One region of the Mesorhizobium sp. 01N446 genome, then DNA from elsewhere that is predicted to be linked to it. Evidence: riboswitches for the same ligand, from Rfam matches in the RefSeq annotation. Region 1 holds a riboswitch; each other region holds the start of a gene.
What was found. Region 1 has a riboswitch for cobalamin ahead of bluB (5,6-dimethylbenzimidazole synthase). Riboswitches for the same ligand answer to the same signal wherever they lie in the genome.
Positions count from the first base shown of each region.

Region 1 (3,633 bases):
CCGGCACCGGCGCGTCGGTCGGCTATGGCGTCGGCCATATCTCCACGGATCCCGACGGGCCGATGTCCTTTGCCCTGTGGGGCGGCGTGGTCGGCTTCGGCGTGGTTTCGATCGCCGTCTACTGGATCCGCGAATACATCCTCTACGTCGTCAAGGCCGGCCATATCGCCGTCATGGTCCATCTGATCGACGGCCGGGATGTCCCCGACGGCCAGAACCAGATCGCCTATGCCAGGCAGGTCGTGACCGAACGTTTCGCCGAGGCCAACATCCTTTTCGTCGTCGACCAGCTGGTCAAGGGCGCCATCCGCGCCATCACCGGCCTGCTCGGCGGCATCGCCGCCTTCCTGCCCATACCTGGCTTGAGCGGCCTGGTCTCCTTCATCAACACGGTGATCCGCCTGTCGCTGACCTATGTCGACGAGATCATCCTCGGCTACAACATCCGCATCAATTCGTCCTCGCCCTTCGAAACCGCCAGGCAAGGCGTCGTGCTCTACGCCCAGAACGGCAAGACCATGGTGAAGAACGCTGTCTGGCTGGCGGTCATCATGTGGGGCGTGTCCTTCGTGATCTTCCTTTTGATGCTGGCCCCGGCCGGCGCCATTCTCTTCATGATGCCCGGACAACTCGCCGGCTGGGCCTTCGTGCTCGCCATCGTTTTCGCCTGGGCCTTCAAGGCGGCCTTCATCGAACCCTTCGCAATCGCCTGCCTGATGCAGGTCTATTTCAAGACCATCGCCGGCCAGATGCCCGATCCGGCCTGGGATGCCCGTCTGGCCGAGGCGTCGTCGAAGTTCAGGGAGTTGAGGGACAAGGCGCTGGCCTCCTTCGGCGGCTCGCGCTGGGGCACGGCCGGCGCAACGCGCTGATCGGCGGCACATGTGGGCGCCCAGGCGGCGGTGTTTAGGTGTGCCACCGCTGACTTGAGCGATGCCTCGCCTTGCCCGCAAAACGTCTCGCTCATGATCAGTTCGGGCAGCGGCAGCCGCCGGCCCCAGCCATGCGTTTCAAGGTCGGGTTTGGGCGCGAACTCGGAAACCCGGCCGACGCAGAGATAGGCGATCGGCGTCACGTGCTCCGGAATGGACAGCAGGCTCTTCAACGCCTGCGGCTCGATGATGCTGACCCAGCCGACGCCGACGCCTTCGGCGCGCGCCGCCAGCCAGAAATTCTGCACCGCGCAGACCGTGCTGTAGAGATCCATCTCCGGATTGTGCCAGCGCCCCAGCGGCGAACCCTGCGAGCGCCGCCGATCGCAGGTGATGCAGATGTTGAGAGCGCTTTCGCAGATGCCCTCGAGCTTGAGCTTGCGGTAGAGCCCCTGTCTTTCCGCCTCGATTTCAGGCAGTTCCTGTTCGCGCGCGGCCAGGAACAGGTCGCGCACATCAGCCCGCCGTGCGGCGTCGCGGATGACGATGAAATTCCACGGCTGCATGAAGCCGACCGACGGTGCATGATGGGCGGCAAGCAGCAGTCGTGCCAGCACCTCGTCGTCGAGCCCTGTGGGCAGGAAATGGCTGCGCACATCGCGCCGCGTGAACATGGCGCGGTAGATGGCATCGCGCGCCATCTGGTCAAATCCATCGCCCATAGGAGCGGTCATGGTTTCCGGCATCGCTTGTCCCCTTGCGATTGCAATCAATGCCAGCCGCCTGACCATGCGGATGACGATGCCTGCCAGGCCGGCCTTCTGGCTCGGGATCAACCCACGTCCGGTGCCTTCCCGTCATCGACAGTGGCATTTACCGGCGCGGTCCCCCTTACAGCGTTGGGCACGCCACGGAATTCAACCGTGTTCCCGATTCTCCCGCCAGAGCATTTGCAGCCAAGTGGAATCACTTGGCGTCGCAGAATGCGACTAAACAAACAGACCGGCGGGCACCAGGCAGTGGCTGCGACCTTACGCCGAAGCCTTGGCGGCGCCAATCCCCGTAGCGACGCCAATGGACGCAGGCGCGATTTTCCCCAGTCATCAAGCCGCAATGCATGGCCATCGCGGCGCCGGGGCACTAGATAGGGGGCATGGCCACTCGTCTCTACACCCATCCGATCTTCCTGGATCACATCACGCCGCCCGGTCACCCCGAGCGGCCGGATCGCTTGCGCGCCATCGAGCGCGTGCTCGACGACGAGGCCTTCGCCGCGCTTGATCGCGTCAAGGCGCCGGAAGGCGACGAGGCCACCATCCTCTACGCGCACCCCGCCGATTTCGTCGCCCGCGTGCGCGCCGCAATCCCCGAAGAGGGCCTTGCCCGTATCGATGCCGACACCACCGCCAGCCCGAAGAGCTGGCAGGCGGTGATCACCGCGATCGGCGCCGCCAACGCCGCCGTCGACGATGTCTTTGCAGGCCGCGCCGACAATGTCTTCGTCGCCGCCCGCCCGCCCGGTCACCATGCCGAAAAGACTACCGCGATGGGTTTCTGCTTCTTCAACACGGCGGCGATCGCGGCCCGCTATGCGCAGAAGAAGCATGGCGCCGAGCGCGTCGCGGTCGTCGACTGGGACGTCCATCACGGCAATGGCACCCAGGATATCTTCTGGGACGATCCCTCGGTGCTCTATTGCTCGACGCACCAGATGCCGCTCTATCCCGGCACCGGCGCGAAGAGCGAGACCGGCGTCGGCAACATCGTCAACGCGCCCTTGGCGCCACGGACCGGCGGCGAGGTGTTTCGCGATGCTTTCCTGTCGCGCGTGCTGCCGGCGCTCGACAATTTCGCGCCCGATCTGATCATCATTTCGGCCGGTTTCGACGCGCATCACCGCGACCCGCTGGCCGAGATCAACCTGACCGAGGACGATTTCGACTGGGCGACCGGCCAGCTGATGCAGCGCGCCGCGCGCCACAGCGGCAACCGGCTCGTCAGCCTGCTCGAGGGCGGCTACGATCTGCAGGGACTGGCATTTTCGGTCGCCGCCCATGTCGGGCGACTGATGAAAGGGTGAATGATGGCTGGTGAAACCAATGAAGACGTCAAGGCGATGAGCTTCGAACAGGCGCTCGACGCTTTGGAGAAGATCGTCGATGATCTGGAGCGCGGCGACGTGCCGCTCGACCAGTCGATCCGCATCTACGAGCGCGGCGAGGCGCTGAAGGCGCATTGCGATCGGCTGCTGAAGGCCGCCGAGGACAAGGTCGAGAAGATCAGGCTGTCGCGCGACGGCAAGCCGGTCGGAACCGAGCCGCTCGACGCGGATTGAATGGCGGTCTTGCCTTACCGGTTTTTGGACACGATCATGGCTGAGGATTAAGCTCGTCCCGATTGAAACGGCTCCAGGACAAGAGGAGATACGGAAACGATGTGCAGAAACATCAAGACCCTGTTCAATTTTGACCCGCCCGCAACCAATGACGAAGTCCGCGACGCTGCCCTTCAGTTCGTCCGCAAGCTGAGCGGAACGACACGGCCGTCGAAACAGAACCAGCATGCGTTCGATCACGCCGTCGAAGCCATCGCGGCATCGGCGCGCGAACTTCTTGATTCACTCGAAACCAACCAGCATCCGCGCAATCGTGAAGAGGTGGCGGCCAAATTGCGGGCAAAGGCGGCGATCCGCTTCGCCTGATGCCGCCAAAATGGCCATCGCGCGCTGACAAGGAGAGTTCATGAGCTTCTTCCCGGGGAA
Region 1 is NZ_JBFTRA010000003.1:111,567-115,199, reverse strand. Features, by position in the region: gene AC1DPX_RS14815 (hypothetical protein) at 1-872, shown strand, start outside; partial or broken gene bluB (5,6-dimethylbenzimidazole synthase) at 989-1,573, opposite strand; cobalamin riboswitch at 1,667-1,847, opposite strand; gene AC1DPX_RS14805 (histone deacetylase family protein) at 2,026-2,952, shown strand; gene AC1DPX_RS14800 (exodeoxyribonuclease VII small subunit) at 2,956-3,207, shown strand; gene AC1DPX_RS14795 (DUF2277 domain-containing protein) at 3,307-3,573, shown strand; gene AC1DPX_RS14790 (pirin family protein) at 3,614-3,633, shown strand, end outside.

Region 2 (3,633 bases), on a different contig from region 1:
TCCGCTTCGCGGATCGACCCTCCCCACAAGGGGGAGGGTAAAAGGCTCAAAACTCTATCCCCTGCTGCGCCTTCACGCCTGCTGAAAAGTGGTGCTTGGTCACGCCCATTTCGGTAACCAGGTCCGCCGCTTCGACCAACGCCGGCTTGGCGTTGCGGCCGGTGACGACGACATGCAGTCCCTCGCGGCGCGCCTTCAGCTCGGCAACCACCTTGTCGAGATCGAGATAATCGTAGCGTAGCGCGATGTTGAGTTCATCGAGCACGACAAGGCTGATCGAGGGATCGGCGATCAACTCCAGCGCCTTGGCCCAGGCGGCCTCGGCCGCAGCAATGTCTCGCTTCAGGTCCTGCGTCTCCCAGGTGAAGCCTTCGCCCATCGCGTGCCAGACGACACGGTCGCCGAAGGCGGAAAACGCATCCTTCTCGCCGGTGTGCCACTTGCCCTTGATGAACTGCACGACGCCGACGCGTTTGCCGTAGCCGAGCATCCGCAGCGCCAGGCCGAAGGCGGCCGTGGTCTTGCCCTTGCCCGGACCGGTGTTAACGATCAACAACCCCTTTTCGATCGTCTTGGCCGCCACCTCGGCATCCTGCACGGCCTTGCGCTTGGCCATCTTGGCGCGATGGCGCTCTTCGTCCTTATTGTCGATGTCGGTCATGTCACTTCACCTTGAGCGGCAGCCCCGCCACCATCAGCAGCACCGTGTTGGCGACCGCCGCGACCTGCTGGTTGAGCCGGCCGGCGTCGTCGCGAAAACGGCGCGCCAGGGCATTGTCGGGCACGATGCCTTGCCCGACTTCGTTGGAGACCACGAACCAGGGTCCGCGCGGCCGCGACAGCACATCCGCCAGCCGCCGGCACTCGGCGCCGATGTCGTGATCGGCGAGCATGTGATTGGTCAGCCACAGCGTCAGGCAGTCGACCAGTACCGGCTGGTTGTCGGGCAAGGCCTCGAGCGCGGCGGCAAGATCGAGCGGTGCGTCGACTGTCGTCCAGCCCTCGCCGCGCCGCGAGCGGTGCAGCGCGATGCGCTCGCGCATCTCGTCATCATAGGCCTGGGCTGTCGCGATATAGGTCCATGGCGCGGGCAAGGCCGTCGCCAGGGTTTCGGCATGCGCGCTCTTGCCGGAGCGCGCACCGCCGATGATGAAGGTCAGTTCGTTGCGATCAGGCAAAGCTGTCGCGCAGGCTGGTCGCGGTGCCGGTGAAGCGTCCGCGCACCACGCCGACGACGGCGCCGAGCACCAGCCAGAACACCAGATTGGTCAGCGTCACCGCCACCACGAACTGGTGATGCAGGCCTTCCGGGATCGGCGTCTCGAAGCTGTCGGGCTGCGGCGCGCCGACAATGTGCGGAGCAACGATCAGCGCCACGGCTAGGATGGCCAGAGGCAGCGACTTGCGGAACGCGATCAGGCCGAGCCCGATAGCGGTTGCAATCACGGTCGCCACCCACCAGATCTGGCGCTGCGTGAGGTCCGCCGCCGGCATGGCCGGCAGTTCCGGCGGCAGGCCGAGACCTGGCGCCAAAGTGAAGATGGCAAAGCCGGCCAGGCCCCAGAACACGCCCTGGCGCCAATTGCCGATGCCGCCGGCGAATTCCGACACCGCGACCAGGATCAGCGCGAAGCCGATGCCGGTGACGACATTGGACATCACGTTGAAGGCGAAGCGCTCGAAGCCGTCGGCCGGCGCCCAGCCCTCGTCTTCGGCCGGAGCGGCGGCTGCGGCCGAAGCCGGGGTGGCGGCGCTCATGGCGTTCGATGCCGCCGGTGCGGCGGAACTCATGGCGTTGCCGCTGGCAGCATTGGCCGGCGCCGCGGGCGCGGCGGCATGGTCATGGCTGTGGCCGCCTTCGGCCTGTTCGTAGACTTCCGCCTTGAGGATCAGCGGCACGGTGGCATAGGCCTGCATGCAGGCGAGGACGACGCCGGCCACAAGCCCTGCGATCGCCGCGATGAACACGACGTTGCGAAACAGATTCATGATGTCAGATCCTCGTCAGTGGCAGGGGAACGCCATCGAATGCCGGTTGTCATGACCGGCATTGTGGACCGCTTCGATATGCGAGAAGCCGACAAAGCCGATGATGAACGTGCCGAGCAGCGCGGCAAGCGCCAGCTGCATGAAGCGCGACTGCGAGGAGACGGAGGCGCCGAGGGAGACGGAAGCGGTATTCATATCTTGTCCTTTCACCCTCCACCCGAGGGCCTGTCAGTTTTGCCGTCGTCGGCAGGTCTCCTGGCTCGCGGATCAGCGCCCTTCCCCACCTTCCCGAAGACGAATCTTCAGTGGCATATGGAGAGGACTACCGCACACAGTTGCGGGGGCAGCCACGGCATTGGGCAAGAACTTCGCCCGCACCGCATTCCCTCTTGGCTCCAAAACGGAACCGACGACTGCATGACTATAGGGAAAATCGCGACACGCGGCAAACCAAATTCCGCCGACAACCAGCGCGATTGCGCCATGCCGTCTCCAGGCACGACAATTGACAATTCTCCTGGCCGGGTGTCGGCTGATCGCTTCACAGGAAGCCAGCCATGCAGCCCACTGCCAGCGAGCGCGCCCCTTACAATGGCCTGACCCGGGTCGAATCGACCCTGCCCTCGTCGGCCTATTGGGATGAAGCGGCTTACCAGCGCGACCTCGACGCCATCTGGTACAAAAACTGGCTGCTCGTCTGCCGCGAGGCCGATTTGGCAGAGCCGCTGGCCTTCCGCCGATTCCGCATCGGCACGCAGGACATCATCGTGCTGCGCGACGACACCGGCGAACTGCGTGCCTTCCACAACACCTGCCGGCATCGCGGCTCGCAGCTTTGCCAGGAGAGCGAAGGCCGGCTGAAGGCGCGGCTGATCACGTGCCCCTACCATGCCTGGTCCTATTCGCTGCGCGGCGACCTCGTACGCGTGCCTTCAAAATCGCTGCCGGACGGCTTCGACAAGGCCGACCATCCGCTCTATCGCGTCGCGCTCTCAGTGTGGCGCGGCTTCGTCTTCGTCAATCTGCAGGAGGATGCGGCGGGCTCCGCGCAGGCCTCCTTCGACCCGGCCTCCGGCGATCTCGGCAACTGGCCGCTGGAAACGCTGCTATCGGGCCATGTGCTGCGCAAGGTGATGCACTGCAACTGGAAGATTTTTTGGGAAAACTTCAACGAGTGCCTGCATTGTCCGGGCGTGCACAAGGACCTGTCGCGGCTGGTGCCGATCTATGGCCGCGGCCTGATGAGCCGGCACGACGATCCCGAATGGACACGCCACGCCGACAATGACGCGCCGGAATTTTCCGGCGGCCTGCGCGCCGGCGCCGAAACATGGTCGAGTGACGGCAAGACGCATGGGCCGGTCTTCTCAGGCCTGACACCAGCCGAACGCGCCGCCGGCCAGACCTACGCCACCAGCCTGCCGTCGATGTTCATCGTCGGTCATGTCGACTATGTCAGGACCGTGCGCCTGGTGCCGCTCGGTCCCGAACAGACGGAGCTTGTCGCGGAATGGCTGTTCGCGCCCGAGGCGCTGGCCGTGACCGACATCGACAACATCGTCGCCTTTGGCTCACATGTGCTGGAAGAGGACGCGGCGATCTGCGAGGTCAACCAGAGAGGCCTGCGCTCGATGCGCCACGCCG
Region 2 is NZ_JBFTRA010000002.1:319,941-323,573, forward strand. Features, by position in the region: gene cobO (cob(I)yrinic acid a,c-diamide adenosyltransferase) at 47-661, opposite strand; gene cobU (bifunctional adenosylcobinamide kinase/adenosylcobinamide-phosphate guanylyltransferase) at 663-1,178, opposite strand; gene AC1DPX_RS09855 (CbtA family protein) at 1,171-1,989, opposite strand; gene AC1DPX_RS09860 (CbtB domain-containing protein) at 2,005-2,184, opposite strand; cobalamin riboswitch at 2,218-2,415, opposite strand; gene AC1DPX_RS09865 (aromatic ring-hydroxylating oxygenase subunit alpha) at 2,547-3,633, shown strand, end outside.
Region 2: it holds a riboswitch for cobalamin, as region 1 does, so the genes downstream of both, AC1DPX_RS09860 (CbtB domain-containing protein) here and bluB (5,6-dimethylbenzimidazole synthase) in region 1, are expected to answer to the same signal.

Region 3 (3,633 bases), on a different contig from region 1:
GGCACGCCGATGGACCTTTACAAGAAACCCGGCAACCTGTTCGTCGCCCAGTTCATCGGCTCTCCGGCCATGAACATCCTGCCGGCAACCATCGACAAGACCGGCAACCCGACCGTCGTCAGCCATGTCGGCGGCCGCAAGGCGACAGTGCCGATCACGACGCCCGCCTCGGCCAAGGGCGCGGCGGTCAGTTTCGGCGTGCGGCCGGAAGACCTGATCATCGCCAGCGGTGCGGAGTATCTGTTCGAGGGAACGGTCGACTATGTCGAGCAGCTTGGCGAGGTCCAGCTGGTCTATGTCGATATCGGCCGCGCCGACCTGCCGCTGGTGACCAAACTGCCGGGCAATGTCGAGGTCAAGCGCGGTTCGACATTGCGGCTGAGCGCCAACGCCGAGGACCTGCATATCTTCGACGCGGACGGACATTCCTTCGCGCTGCAAAAGCCGGAAGCAAAAGCGGCCTGAGGCCGCACGCACTGCCGGGTCAAAGCGACACAAAAAAGAGCGGCGGGCTAGGCTCGCCGCTCTTTCTTGGAAATCAGCTTCGGCTGTTAACGGCCGAAGAGGTTCCGGTCGCTGCCCTGAGGAGCGGACTTCTGCACGTCGCCCGACGAATTGAGCAGCTTGTAGACAGGCGAGCCGTTCTCGCGGATCGAAGCCGTACGCGAGTTGTCGATCGAAGTTACGGCGGGCTGGTTGGCGCCATCGGAGCCATAATTGTCACTGCCCGCGAAAGCACTGCCGGAGATAGCCAGAACGGCGGCGGCAGCAAGGATGATCTTGTTCATTTTAGTCTCCTGAATTTCTTAAGATCGGCCGGAGCAGCGAGCGGAAAGCCCGCCGCTAGCCGCGATCGGTTGTTAGTTGTTGCCGAAAAGGTTGCGGTCGGAGCCCTGCTGAGCAGGAGCCTGGGTGGCCGGAGCCGACTTGCCGACCGAAGCCGTGTAGGAATTGTCGACCGCAGCGGCCGGCTGGTTGGCACCGTTGGAACCGTAGTTGTCGCTGCCGGCGAAGGCGCTGCCGGAAATGGCCAGGACGGCGGCGGCAGCAAGGATGATCTTGTTCATGATAGTCTCCTGAATTTCTTGAGGTCAGCCGTGGCAGCGGGCGAAAAGCCCGCCACCAGCCGCCATCGGTTGTTAGTTGTTGCCGAACAGGTTGTGATCGGCGCCCTGGGCAGGCGTCTGAGCAGCCGGTTCCGACTTCTTGGTCGAAGCGGTGTACGAGCTGTCGACAGCCGTGGCTGCGGCGGCATTCGAACCATAGTGGTCGCTACCAGCGAAGGCGCTGCCGGAAATTGCCAGAAGGGCGGCGGCAGTGAGAACAATCTTTTTCATTTTTAGTACTCCAGTATTTTTTCCGTCCGTCTAGCGGCGTGTCTTGGGATTGAAATCGCGTCGTTCGGACAGCCCCGATGTGGGAAAGCCCTCTCGCCGTTTCCAATCACGAAGTTGTTCCGTGTGGACCAAGAATCCACCACTTGAAATTGTGCCAGAGTGTTCCACTTAAAACATTTTTCTTATTGATATCAATATTTTAAGCAAATCCAACGCCTTGATCACCAACTGTATCGGAGGCTCAGTGTTCACACCGTCCTGCACGCACCGTCAACAGAAACGAACCGTTCGGTTCGATTTTAGACTCTGCTAATAGTCACTTTTCGAAACCGTTAGCCTTTTTGCTTCCCGTTCCGGGTCGATTTTGATGGCCTGTACAGCCGTCACCTCGACGATTTCGTGGCTGCTATGCGCGGCCCTATCGTTGCGCATGCGTGTCGCGCCACATGGATGCGATGTCGCTTTCATGCCGATGTCGCAAACGCTGTCGTGATTAGATCATGTCATCTCAGGTGCCGCTTCGTGACGACGGGGCGGAGAATTGGGAAGCCGGTCAAAGTCCGGCGCTGCCCCCGCAACGGTGGTGGAGTTCAAGTCGCAACGGGAGACCACTGGGCGAAAGCCTGGGAAGGTGTCGCGACCGTCCGCAAGGACACTCCAGAGCCCGGAAACCAGCCCGAGATTTTTGAACTCGACTGATCGCGGTGGGCGGTCAAGAGGCGGACGGCGCATGCCCGGCTTTTGCCGTTCTGCGTCTAATCCTTCCTCAATCACCACCAGTTCAGTCCTTGAAGCATGAGGACAGGACATGGATGCGCGCAACGATATGCTGAGGCTCTTGAACGGCCGCAGAGAGGGCTTCTCGCTCGAGCAGCCCTTCTACACCGATCCCGATTTCTTCAAGCTCGACATGGAGCTGATCTGGTATTGCGACTGGCTGTTCATCGGCCATGATTGCGAACTTCCCAAGCCCGGCAGCTTCATCACCGTGCAGATCGGCGACTATCCGGTCGTGCTGGTGCGCGATCAGCAGGGCAAGATCAATGCCTTCCACAATTCCTGCCGCCATCGTGGCAGCCGTGTCTGCAACACCGACAAGGGCATGGCCGCCAAGCTGGTCTGCCCCTATCACCAGTGGACCTATGAGCTGGACGGAAGGCTGCTGTTTGCCCGCCAGATGGCCGGCGGTTTCGACAAAAGCCAGTTCGGCCTCAAGCCGATCGCCTGCGAAAGCGTGGCCGGCTATGTCTTCATCTGCCTGGCCAAGGAGCCGGCCGACTTCGCGCCGATGCGGGCGATGATCGAACCCTATCTCAAGCCGCACCGGCTCGGCGAAGCAAAGATCGCCTTCGAGAGCACGATCGTCGAGAAGGGCAACTGGAAGCTCGTCTGGGAAAACAACCGCGAGTGCTACCATTGCGCCGGCAACCATCCGGAGCTGTGCAAGACCTTCCCGGAAGCCCCCACGGTGACCGGGGTGCAAGGCGCCGACAGCGATCCGGAGATGCTGGCGCACTGGGCCAAATGCGAGGCCGCCGGCCTGCCGAGCAAGTTCCGCATCGACCCGGCCGGGCAATACCGCGCCACCCGCGCGCCGCTGCTGCGCGACGCGGTCAGCTACACGATGAACGGCAAGCGCGCGGTGAAGAAGAACCTGTCCGACACGGTCTCGGCCGATCGCATCGGCACGTTGATGCACTATCACTACCCGACGACCRGGAACCATATCCTCATCGACCATGCCGTCACCTTCCGCGTGCTGCCGATCAGCGCGACGGAAACGGCGGTGACGACCAAGTGGCTGGTTCACAAGGATGCGGTCGAGGGTGTCGACTACGATCTTGCCGAACTCACCCATGTCTGGACCGAGACCAACGACCAGGACCGCCGCATCGTCGAGGAAAACGCTTTCGGCATCCTGTCGCCGGCCTACGAGCCCGGCCCCTATTCGGAGCTGCACGAGGGCGGCGTGATCCAGTTCGTCGACTGGTACGCCCGCTTCATCGGTCCGCGCCTTGCCGATGACGGCCGGCCAGCGCTGCGCAGTGTCGCTTGAGAGGTTGAGGAATGAACGCGATGACGGATCTCGGTCTCTATCGCCACCTCGACCAGATGGCGCCCTGGAACGACAGGCTGCAGGTGCTGGAAGTGATCGGCGTCAGCGACGAGGCGCCTGACGTCAAGACCTTCACCTTCCGCTCCGACAACCAGACCTGGTTCCGCTACAAGCCGGGCCAGTTCGTGACGCTGGAACTGCCGACGCCGGACGGGCCGCTGATGCGCACCTATACGCTGT
Region 3 is NZ_JBFTRA010000001.1:528,663-532,295, forward strand. Features, by position in the region: gene AC1DPX_RS02365 (ABC transporter ATP-binding protein) at 1-465, shown strand, start outside; gene AC1DPX_RS02370 (DUF680 domain-containing protein) at 552-788, opposite strand; gene AC1DPX_RS02375 (DUF680 domain-containing protein) at 861-1,067, opposite strand; gene AC1DPX_RS02380 (DUF680 domain-containing protein) at 1,140-1,337, opposite strand; cobalamin riboswitch at 1,831-2,031, shown strand; gene AC1DPX_RS02385 (aromatic ring-hydroxylating oxygenase subunit alpha) at 2,146-3,393, shown strand; gene AC1DPX_RS02390 (FAD-binding oxidoreductase) at 3,414-3,633, shown strand, end outside.
Region 3: it holds a riboswitch for cobalamin, as region 1 does, so the genes downstream of both, AC1DPX_RS02385 (aromatic ring-hydroxylating oxygenase subunit alpha) here and bluB (5,6-dimethylbenzimidazole synthase) in region 1, are expected to answer to the same signal.

Region 4 (3,633 bases), on a different contig from region 1:
TGCGGAAGCGTGACAGATTAACCGCTGAACCGTTTTAAGGGGCCTATGCTGCAACGCGGCGAGGGTTAGCGCAGCACTTCCAGCGAAGCAAGTCAAACCTTGTTCAAAACGCCGACCTGGACGGCATATCCGGAGAAACTGGTCCGATCCGCTCCTGTTTGATTTCCTTCACTTTTCACTCCACTTTTATCTCCTGACAGGGTTGCCGCCAAAACCCTGCTAGCATGGGCCGGAATCACCCGTCAGACCAACAGCCGAAGCACCCCAGAGTGATGCCTGCATGAAGGAAAAGATCTCGCTTGCCACCGCCCGGCGCATCGCGCTCGCCGCGCAGGGGTTTCTCGATCCCCGTCCCGCCGGCACGCCCGGCCGCCGCCACTTCGCCCGCGTGCTCTCGCGCACCGGCCTGCTGCAGATCGATTCCGTCAGCGCGGTGGTGCGCGCGCATTACATGCCGCTCTATTCGCGGCTTGGCCCCTACCCGCTCGCTCTGCTCGACAATGCCGCCGTGACGCGCAAGCGCACGGTCTTCGAATACTGGGCGCACGAAGCATCCTTCCTGCCGGTCGAGACCTATCCGCTGATGCGCTGGCGCATGCAGCGCGCCGAACGGGGCGACGAGATGTATCTGGGCCTGGCCAAATGGGGCCGCGAGCACGCCGCCTATATAGAAGAGATCTACCGCGAGGTCGTCGCACGCGGTCCGATCGCCGCTTCGGCACTGGAAGGCCAGAAAGGCTCCGGCGGCTGGTGGGGCTGGAGCCATGCCAAGCATGCCTTCGAGTGGCTGTTCTGGGCCGGGCGCATCACGACGGCGCACCGCCGCGGCTTCGAGCGCTTCTACGACCTGCCCGAGCGCGTGCTGCCGCAGGCGATCCTCGACCTGCCGGTGCCCGCCCCGGAGGACGCGCACCGCGAATTGCTGCGCATTTCCGCTCGCGCCCATGGCATCGCGACATCAGGCGATTTGCGCGACTACTTTCGGCTGTCGCCGGCCAACATGAAGGGCCGGCTGGAGGAACTGGTCGAGACCGGAGAACTGCTGCAGGTGCGAGTCGAGGGTTGGGACAAGCCGGCTTACCTTCACAAGGATGCCCGCCTGCCCCGGAAAATCGAGGCGCGCGCCTTGCTCGCACCGTTCGACCCGGTCGTCTTCGAGCGCTCGCGCTCGGAGCGGCTGTTCGATTTCCACTACCGCATCGAGATCTATACGCCGGCCGAAAAGCGCCAATACGGCTACTACGTCCTCCCCTTCCTGCTCGGCGACCGGATCGTCGCCCGCGTCGACCTCAAGGCGGACCGGCCGGCCAGCGTGCTGCGCGTCCACGCCGCCTACGCCGAGCCCGGCGCGCCGCCCGAAACCGCTGCGCAACTGTTCGAGGAATTGAAACAGATGCAGGGCTGGCTCGGCCTTGAACGCATGGACGTGACGTCCGCCGGCGATCTGGGTCCGGCGCTGGCCGACATGACGGTGTCGTAAGCCCGCGTTGACACCGCTACCCGCAAAAGCCTAAATCCGGTCCAGACGGTCCCCTGCCCGCAACGGCAGGGGCTAAGAGGGAATGCGGTGCGGGGTGAAAAATCTCAAATCCGCGGCTGTCCCCGCAACTGTAAGCGAAGAGCCAAGGCCGAAAGCCACTGGGAGTTTCCCGGGAAGGCGGCACCCAAGGCGATGACCCGCGAGCCAGGAGACCTGCCGTCTGCGACAAAAGAATCCGATCGCCCGGCGGGTTTCCGGGCAAGGAGCCCGGTTTTTGGACCAGAACAGCAGTTTTTCGGCTGGCACAACGGACAATGCGTCCGCCGACAGCGAAGCCTTGGCCGGCGTCACGGTCATCGTCTGCGCCTCCTGTCGCGACGAGACCGGCTCGGACGGGCATCCCCGCGCGGGCGAACTGTTGGCGCAGGACACGCGCCGTGCCGCATCTGATGCAAATATCCGCATCCGCACGGTCGAATGCCTCGGCAATTGCAAGCGCCGGCTGAGCGCCGCCATCCTGCGCGACGGCTGCTGGAGCTATGTCTTCGGCGACCTGACCGTGGCCAGCGGCGCCGACCTCGTCACCGGCGCGAAGCTCTTCGCCACCTCGACGGACGGCCTCATCCCCTGGCGTGGCCGGCCCGATTCCCTCAAGCGCGGCCTCGTTGCCCGTATTCCTCCCCTCGGCCTGTTGAAGGATTGATCATGAGCACTTCCGTATCTCGCGTCCCCTGCACCGTCGTCACCGGCTTCCTCGGCGCCGGCAAGACGACGCTGGTCCGCCATCTCCTGGAAAACGCCGGCGGCAAGCGCATTGCCATCATCGTCAACGAGTTCGGCGACATCGGCATCGACGGCGAGATTTTGAAGGGGTGCGGCATCGACACCTGTCCGGAGGAAAACATCGTCGAACTGGCCAATGGCTGCATCTGCTGCACCGTGGCCGACGATTTCGTGCCGGCACTCGACCAGATCCTGTCGCTCAACCCCAAGGTCGACCACATCCTGATCGAAACCTCCGGCCTCGCTCTGCCCAAGCCGCTGGTCCAGGCCTTCCAGTGGCCGACGGTGAAGAGCCGCGTCACCGTCGACGGCGTCATCGCCGTGGTCGACGGTCCCGCACTTGCCGAAGGCCGCGTCGCCAACGACATGGACGCCCTACAGGCACAGAGGACTGCTGACGACTCCCTCGACCATGACGACCCGGTCGAGGAATTGTTCGAGGACCAGATCGCCTGCGCCGACCTGATCATCCTGTCGAAGAGCGACCTGATGGACGCCGCCGGTTCGGCCCGCGCCAACGCCATCATTGGCGAACACTCCGCCCGCGCCGTGAAGATCGTGCCAACCTCGCACGGCAAGGTCGATCCGTCCGTGCTGCTCGGGCTCGGGCTCGCCGTCGAGGATGACATCGAGAACCGCAAATCCCACCATGACGGCGCCTTCGACCACGAGCATGACGACTTCGACACCTTCATCGTCGACATCCCGTCGATCGCCAATCCGGACGAACTGGCCAAGCGTGTCGCCACTGCCGCCGAACAGGAAAACGTGCTGCGCGTGAAAGGCTTCGTCGAAGTCGGCGGCAAGCCGATGCGGCTCCTGCTGCAGGCCGTCGGCCCGCGCGTCAATCATTACTATGACCGCGCCTGGACGGCCGAGGACGACCGCCGCTCGCGCCTCGTCGTCATCGGCCTCAAGGGGCTGAACCGCCCGGCAATCGAGCGTATACTCGCCGGCTGATTTTCAGACACGGGCCGCGATGCATATCCTCACCACGACCTCCGCCTCGCTCGACGATCTCGCCGAGCCGGTCGATCTGCGGCAGACGCCAGCGGATATCGTGGCCCTGTCCTTCACCGACAGCGATCTCGCCGGGCTGGCGGCCGCCTGGAAGGCGGATGTCGGCCGCCTACCCTCGATGCGGCTGGCGGCACTGCGCGACCTTCGCCATCCGATGTCCGTCGATCTCTGGATCGACAGTGTCGCGCGCCACGCCAAGATCATACTGGTGCGCATCCTCGGCGGCTACGACTGGTGGCGCTATGGCTGTGACCAGTTGGCCTCGACCGCACGCGAGCGCGGCATAAAACTGGCGCTGCTTCCCGGCGAAAGCCACGACGAGGATCTCAGGCTGATCGAAGCCTCGACGC
Region 4 is NZ_JBFTRA010000002.1:396,908-400,540, forward strand. Features, by position in the region: gene AC1DPX_RS10270 (winged helix-turn-helix domain-containing protein) at 281-1,480, shown strand; cobalamin riboswitch at 1,510-1,715, shown strand; gene AC1DPX_RS10275 (DUF1636 family protein) at 1,755-2,183, shown strand; gene cobW (cobalamin biosynthesis protein CobW) at 2,186-3,223, shown strand; gene AC1DPX_RS10285 (cobaltochelatase subunit CobN) at 3,243-3,633, shown strand, end outside.
Region 4: it holds a riboswitch for cobalamin, as region 1 does, so the genes downstream of both, AC1DPX_RS10275 (DUF1636 family protein) here and bluB (5,6-dimethylbenzimidazole synthase) in region 1, are expected to answer to the same signal.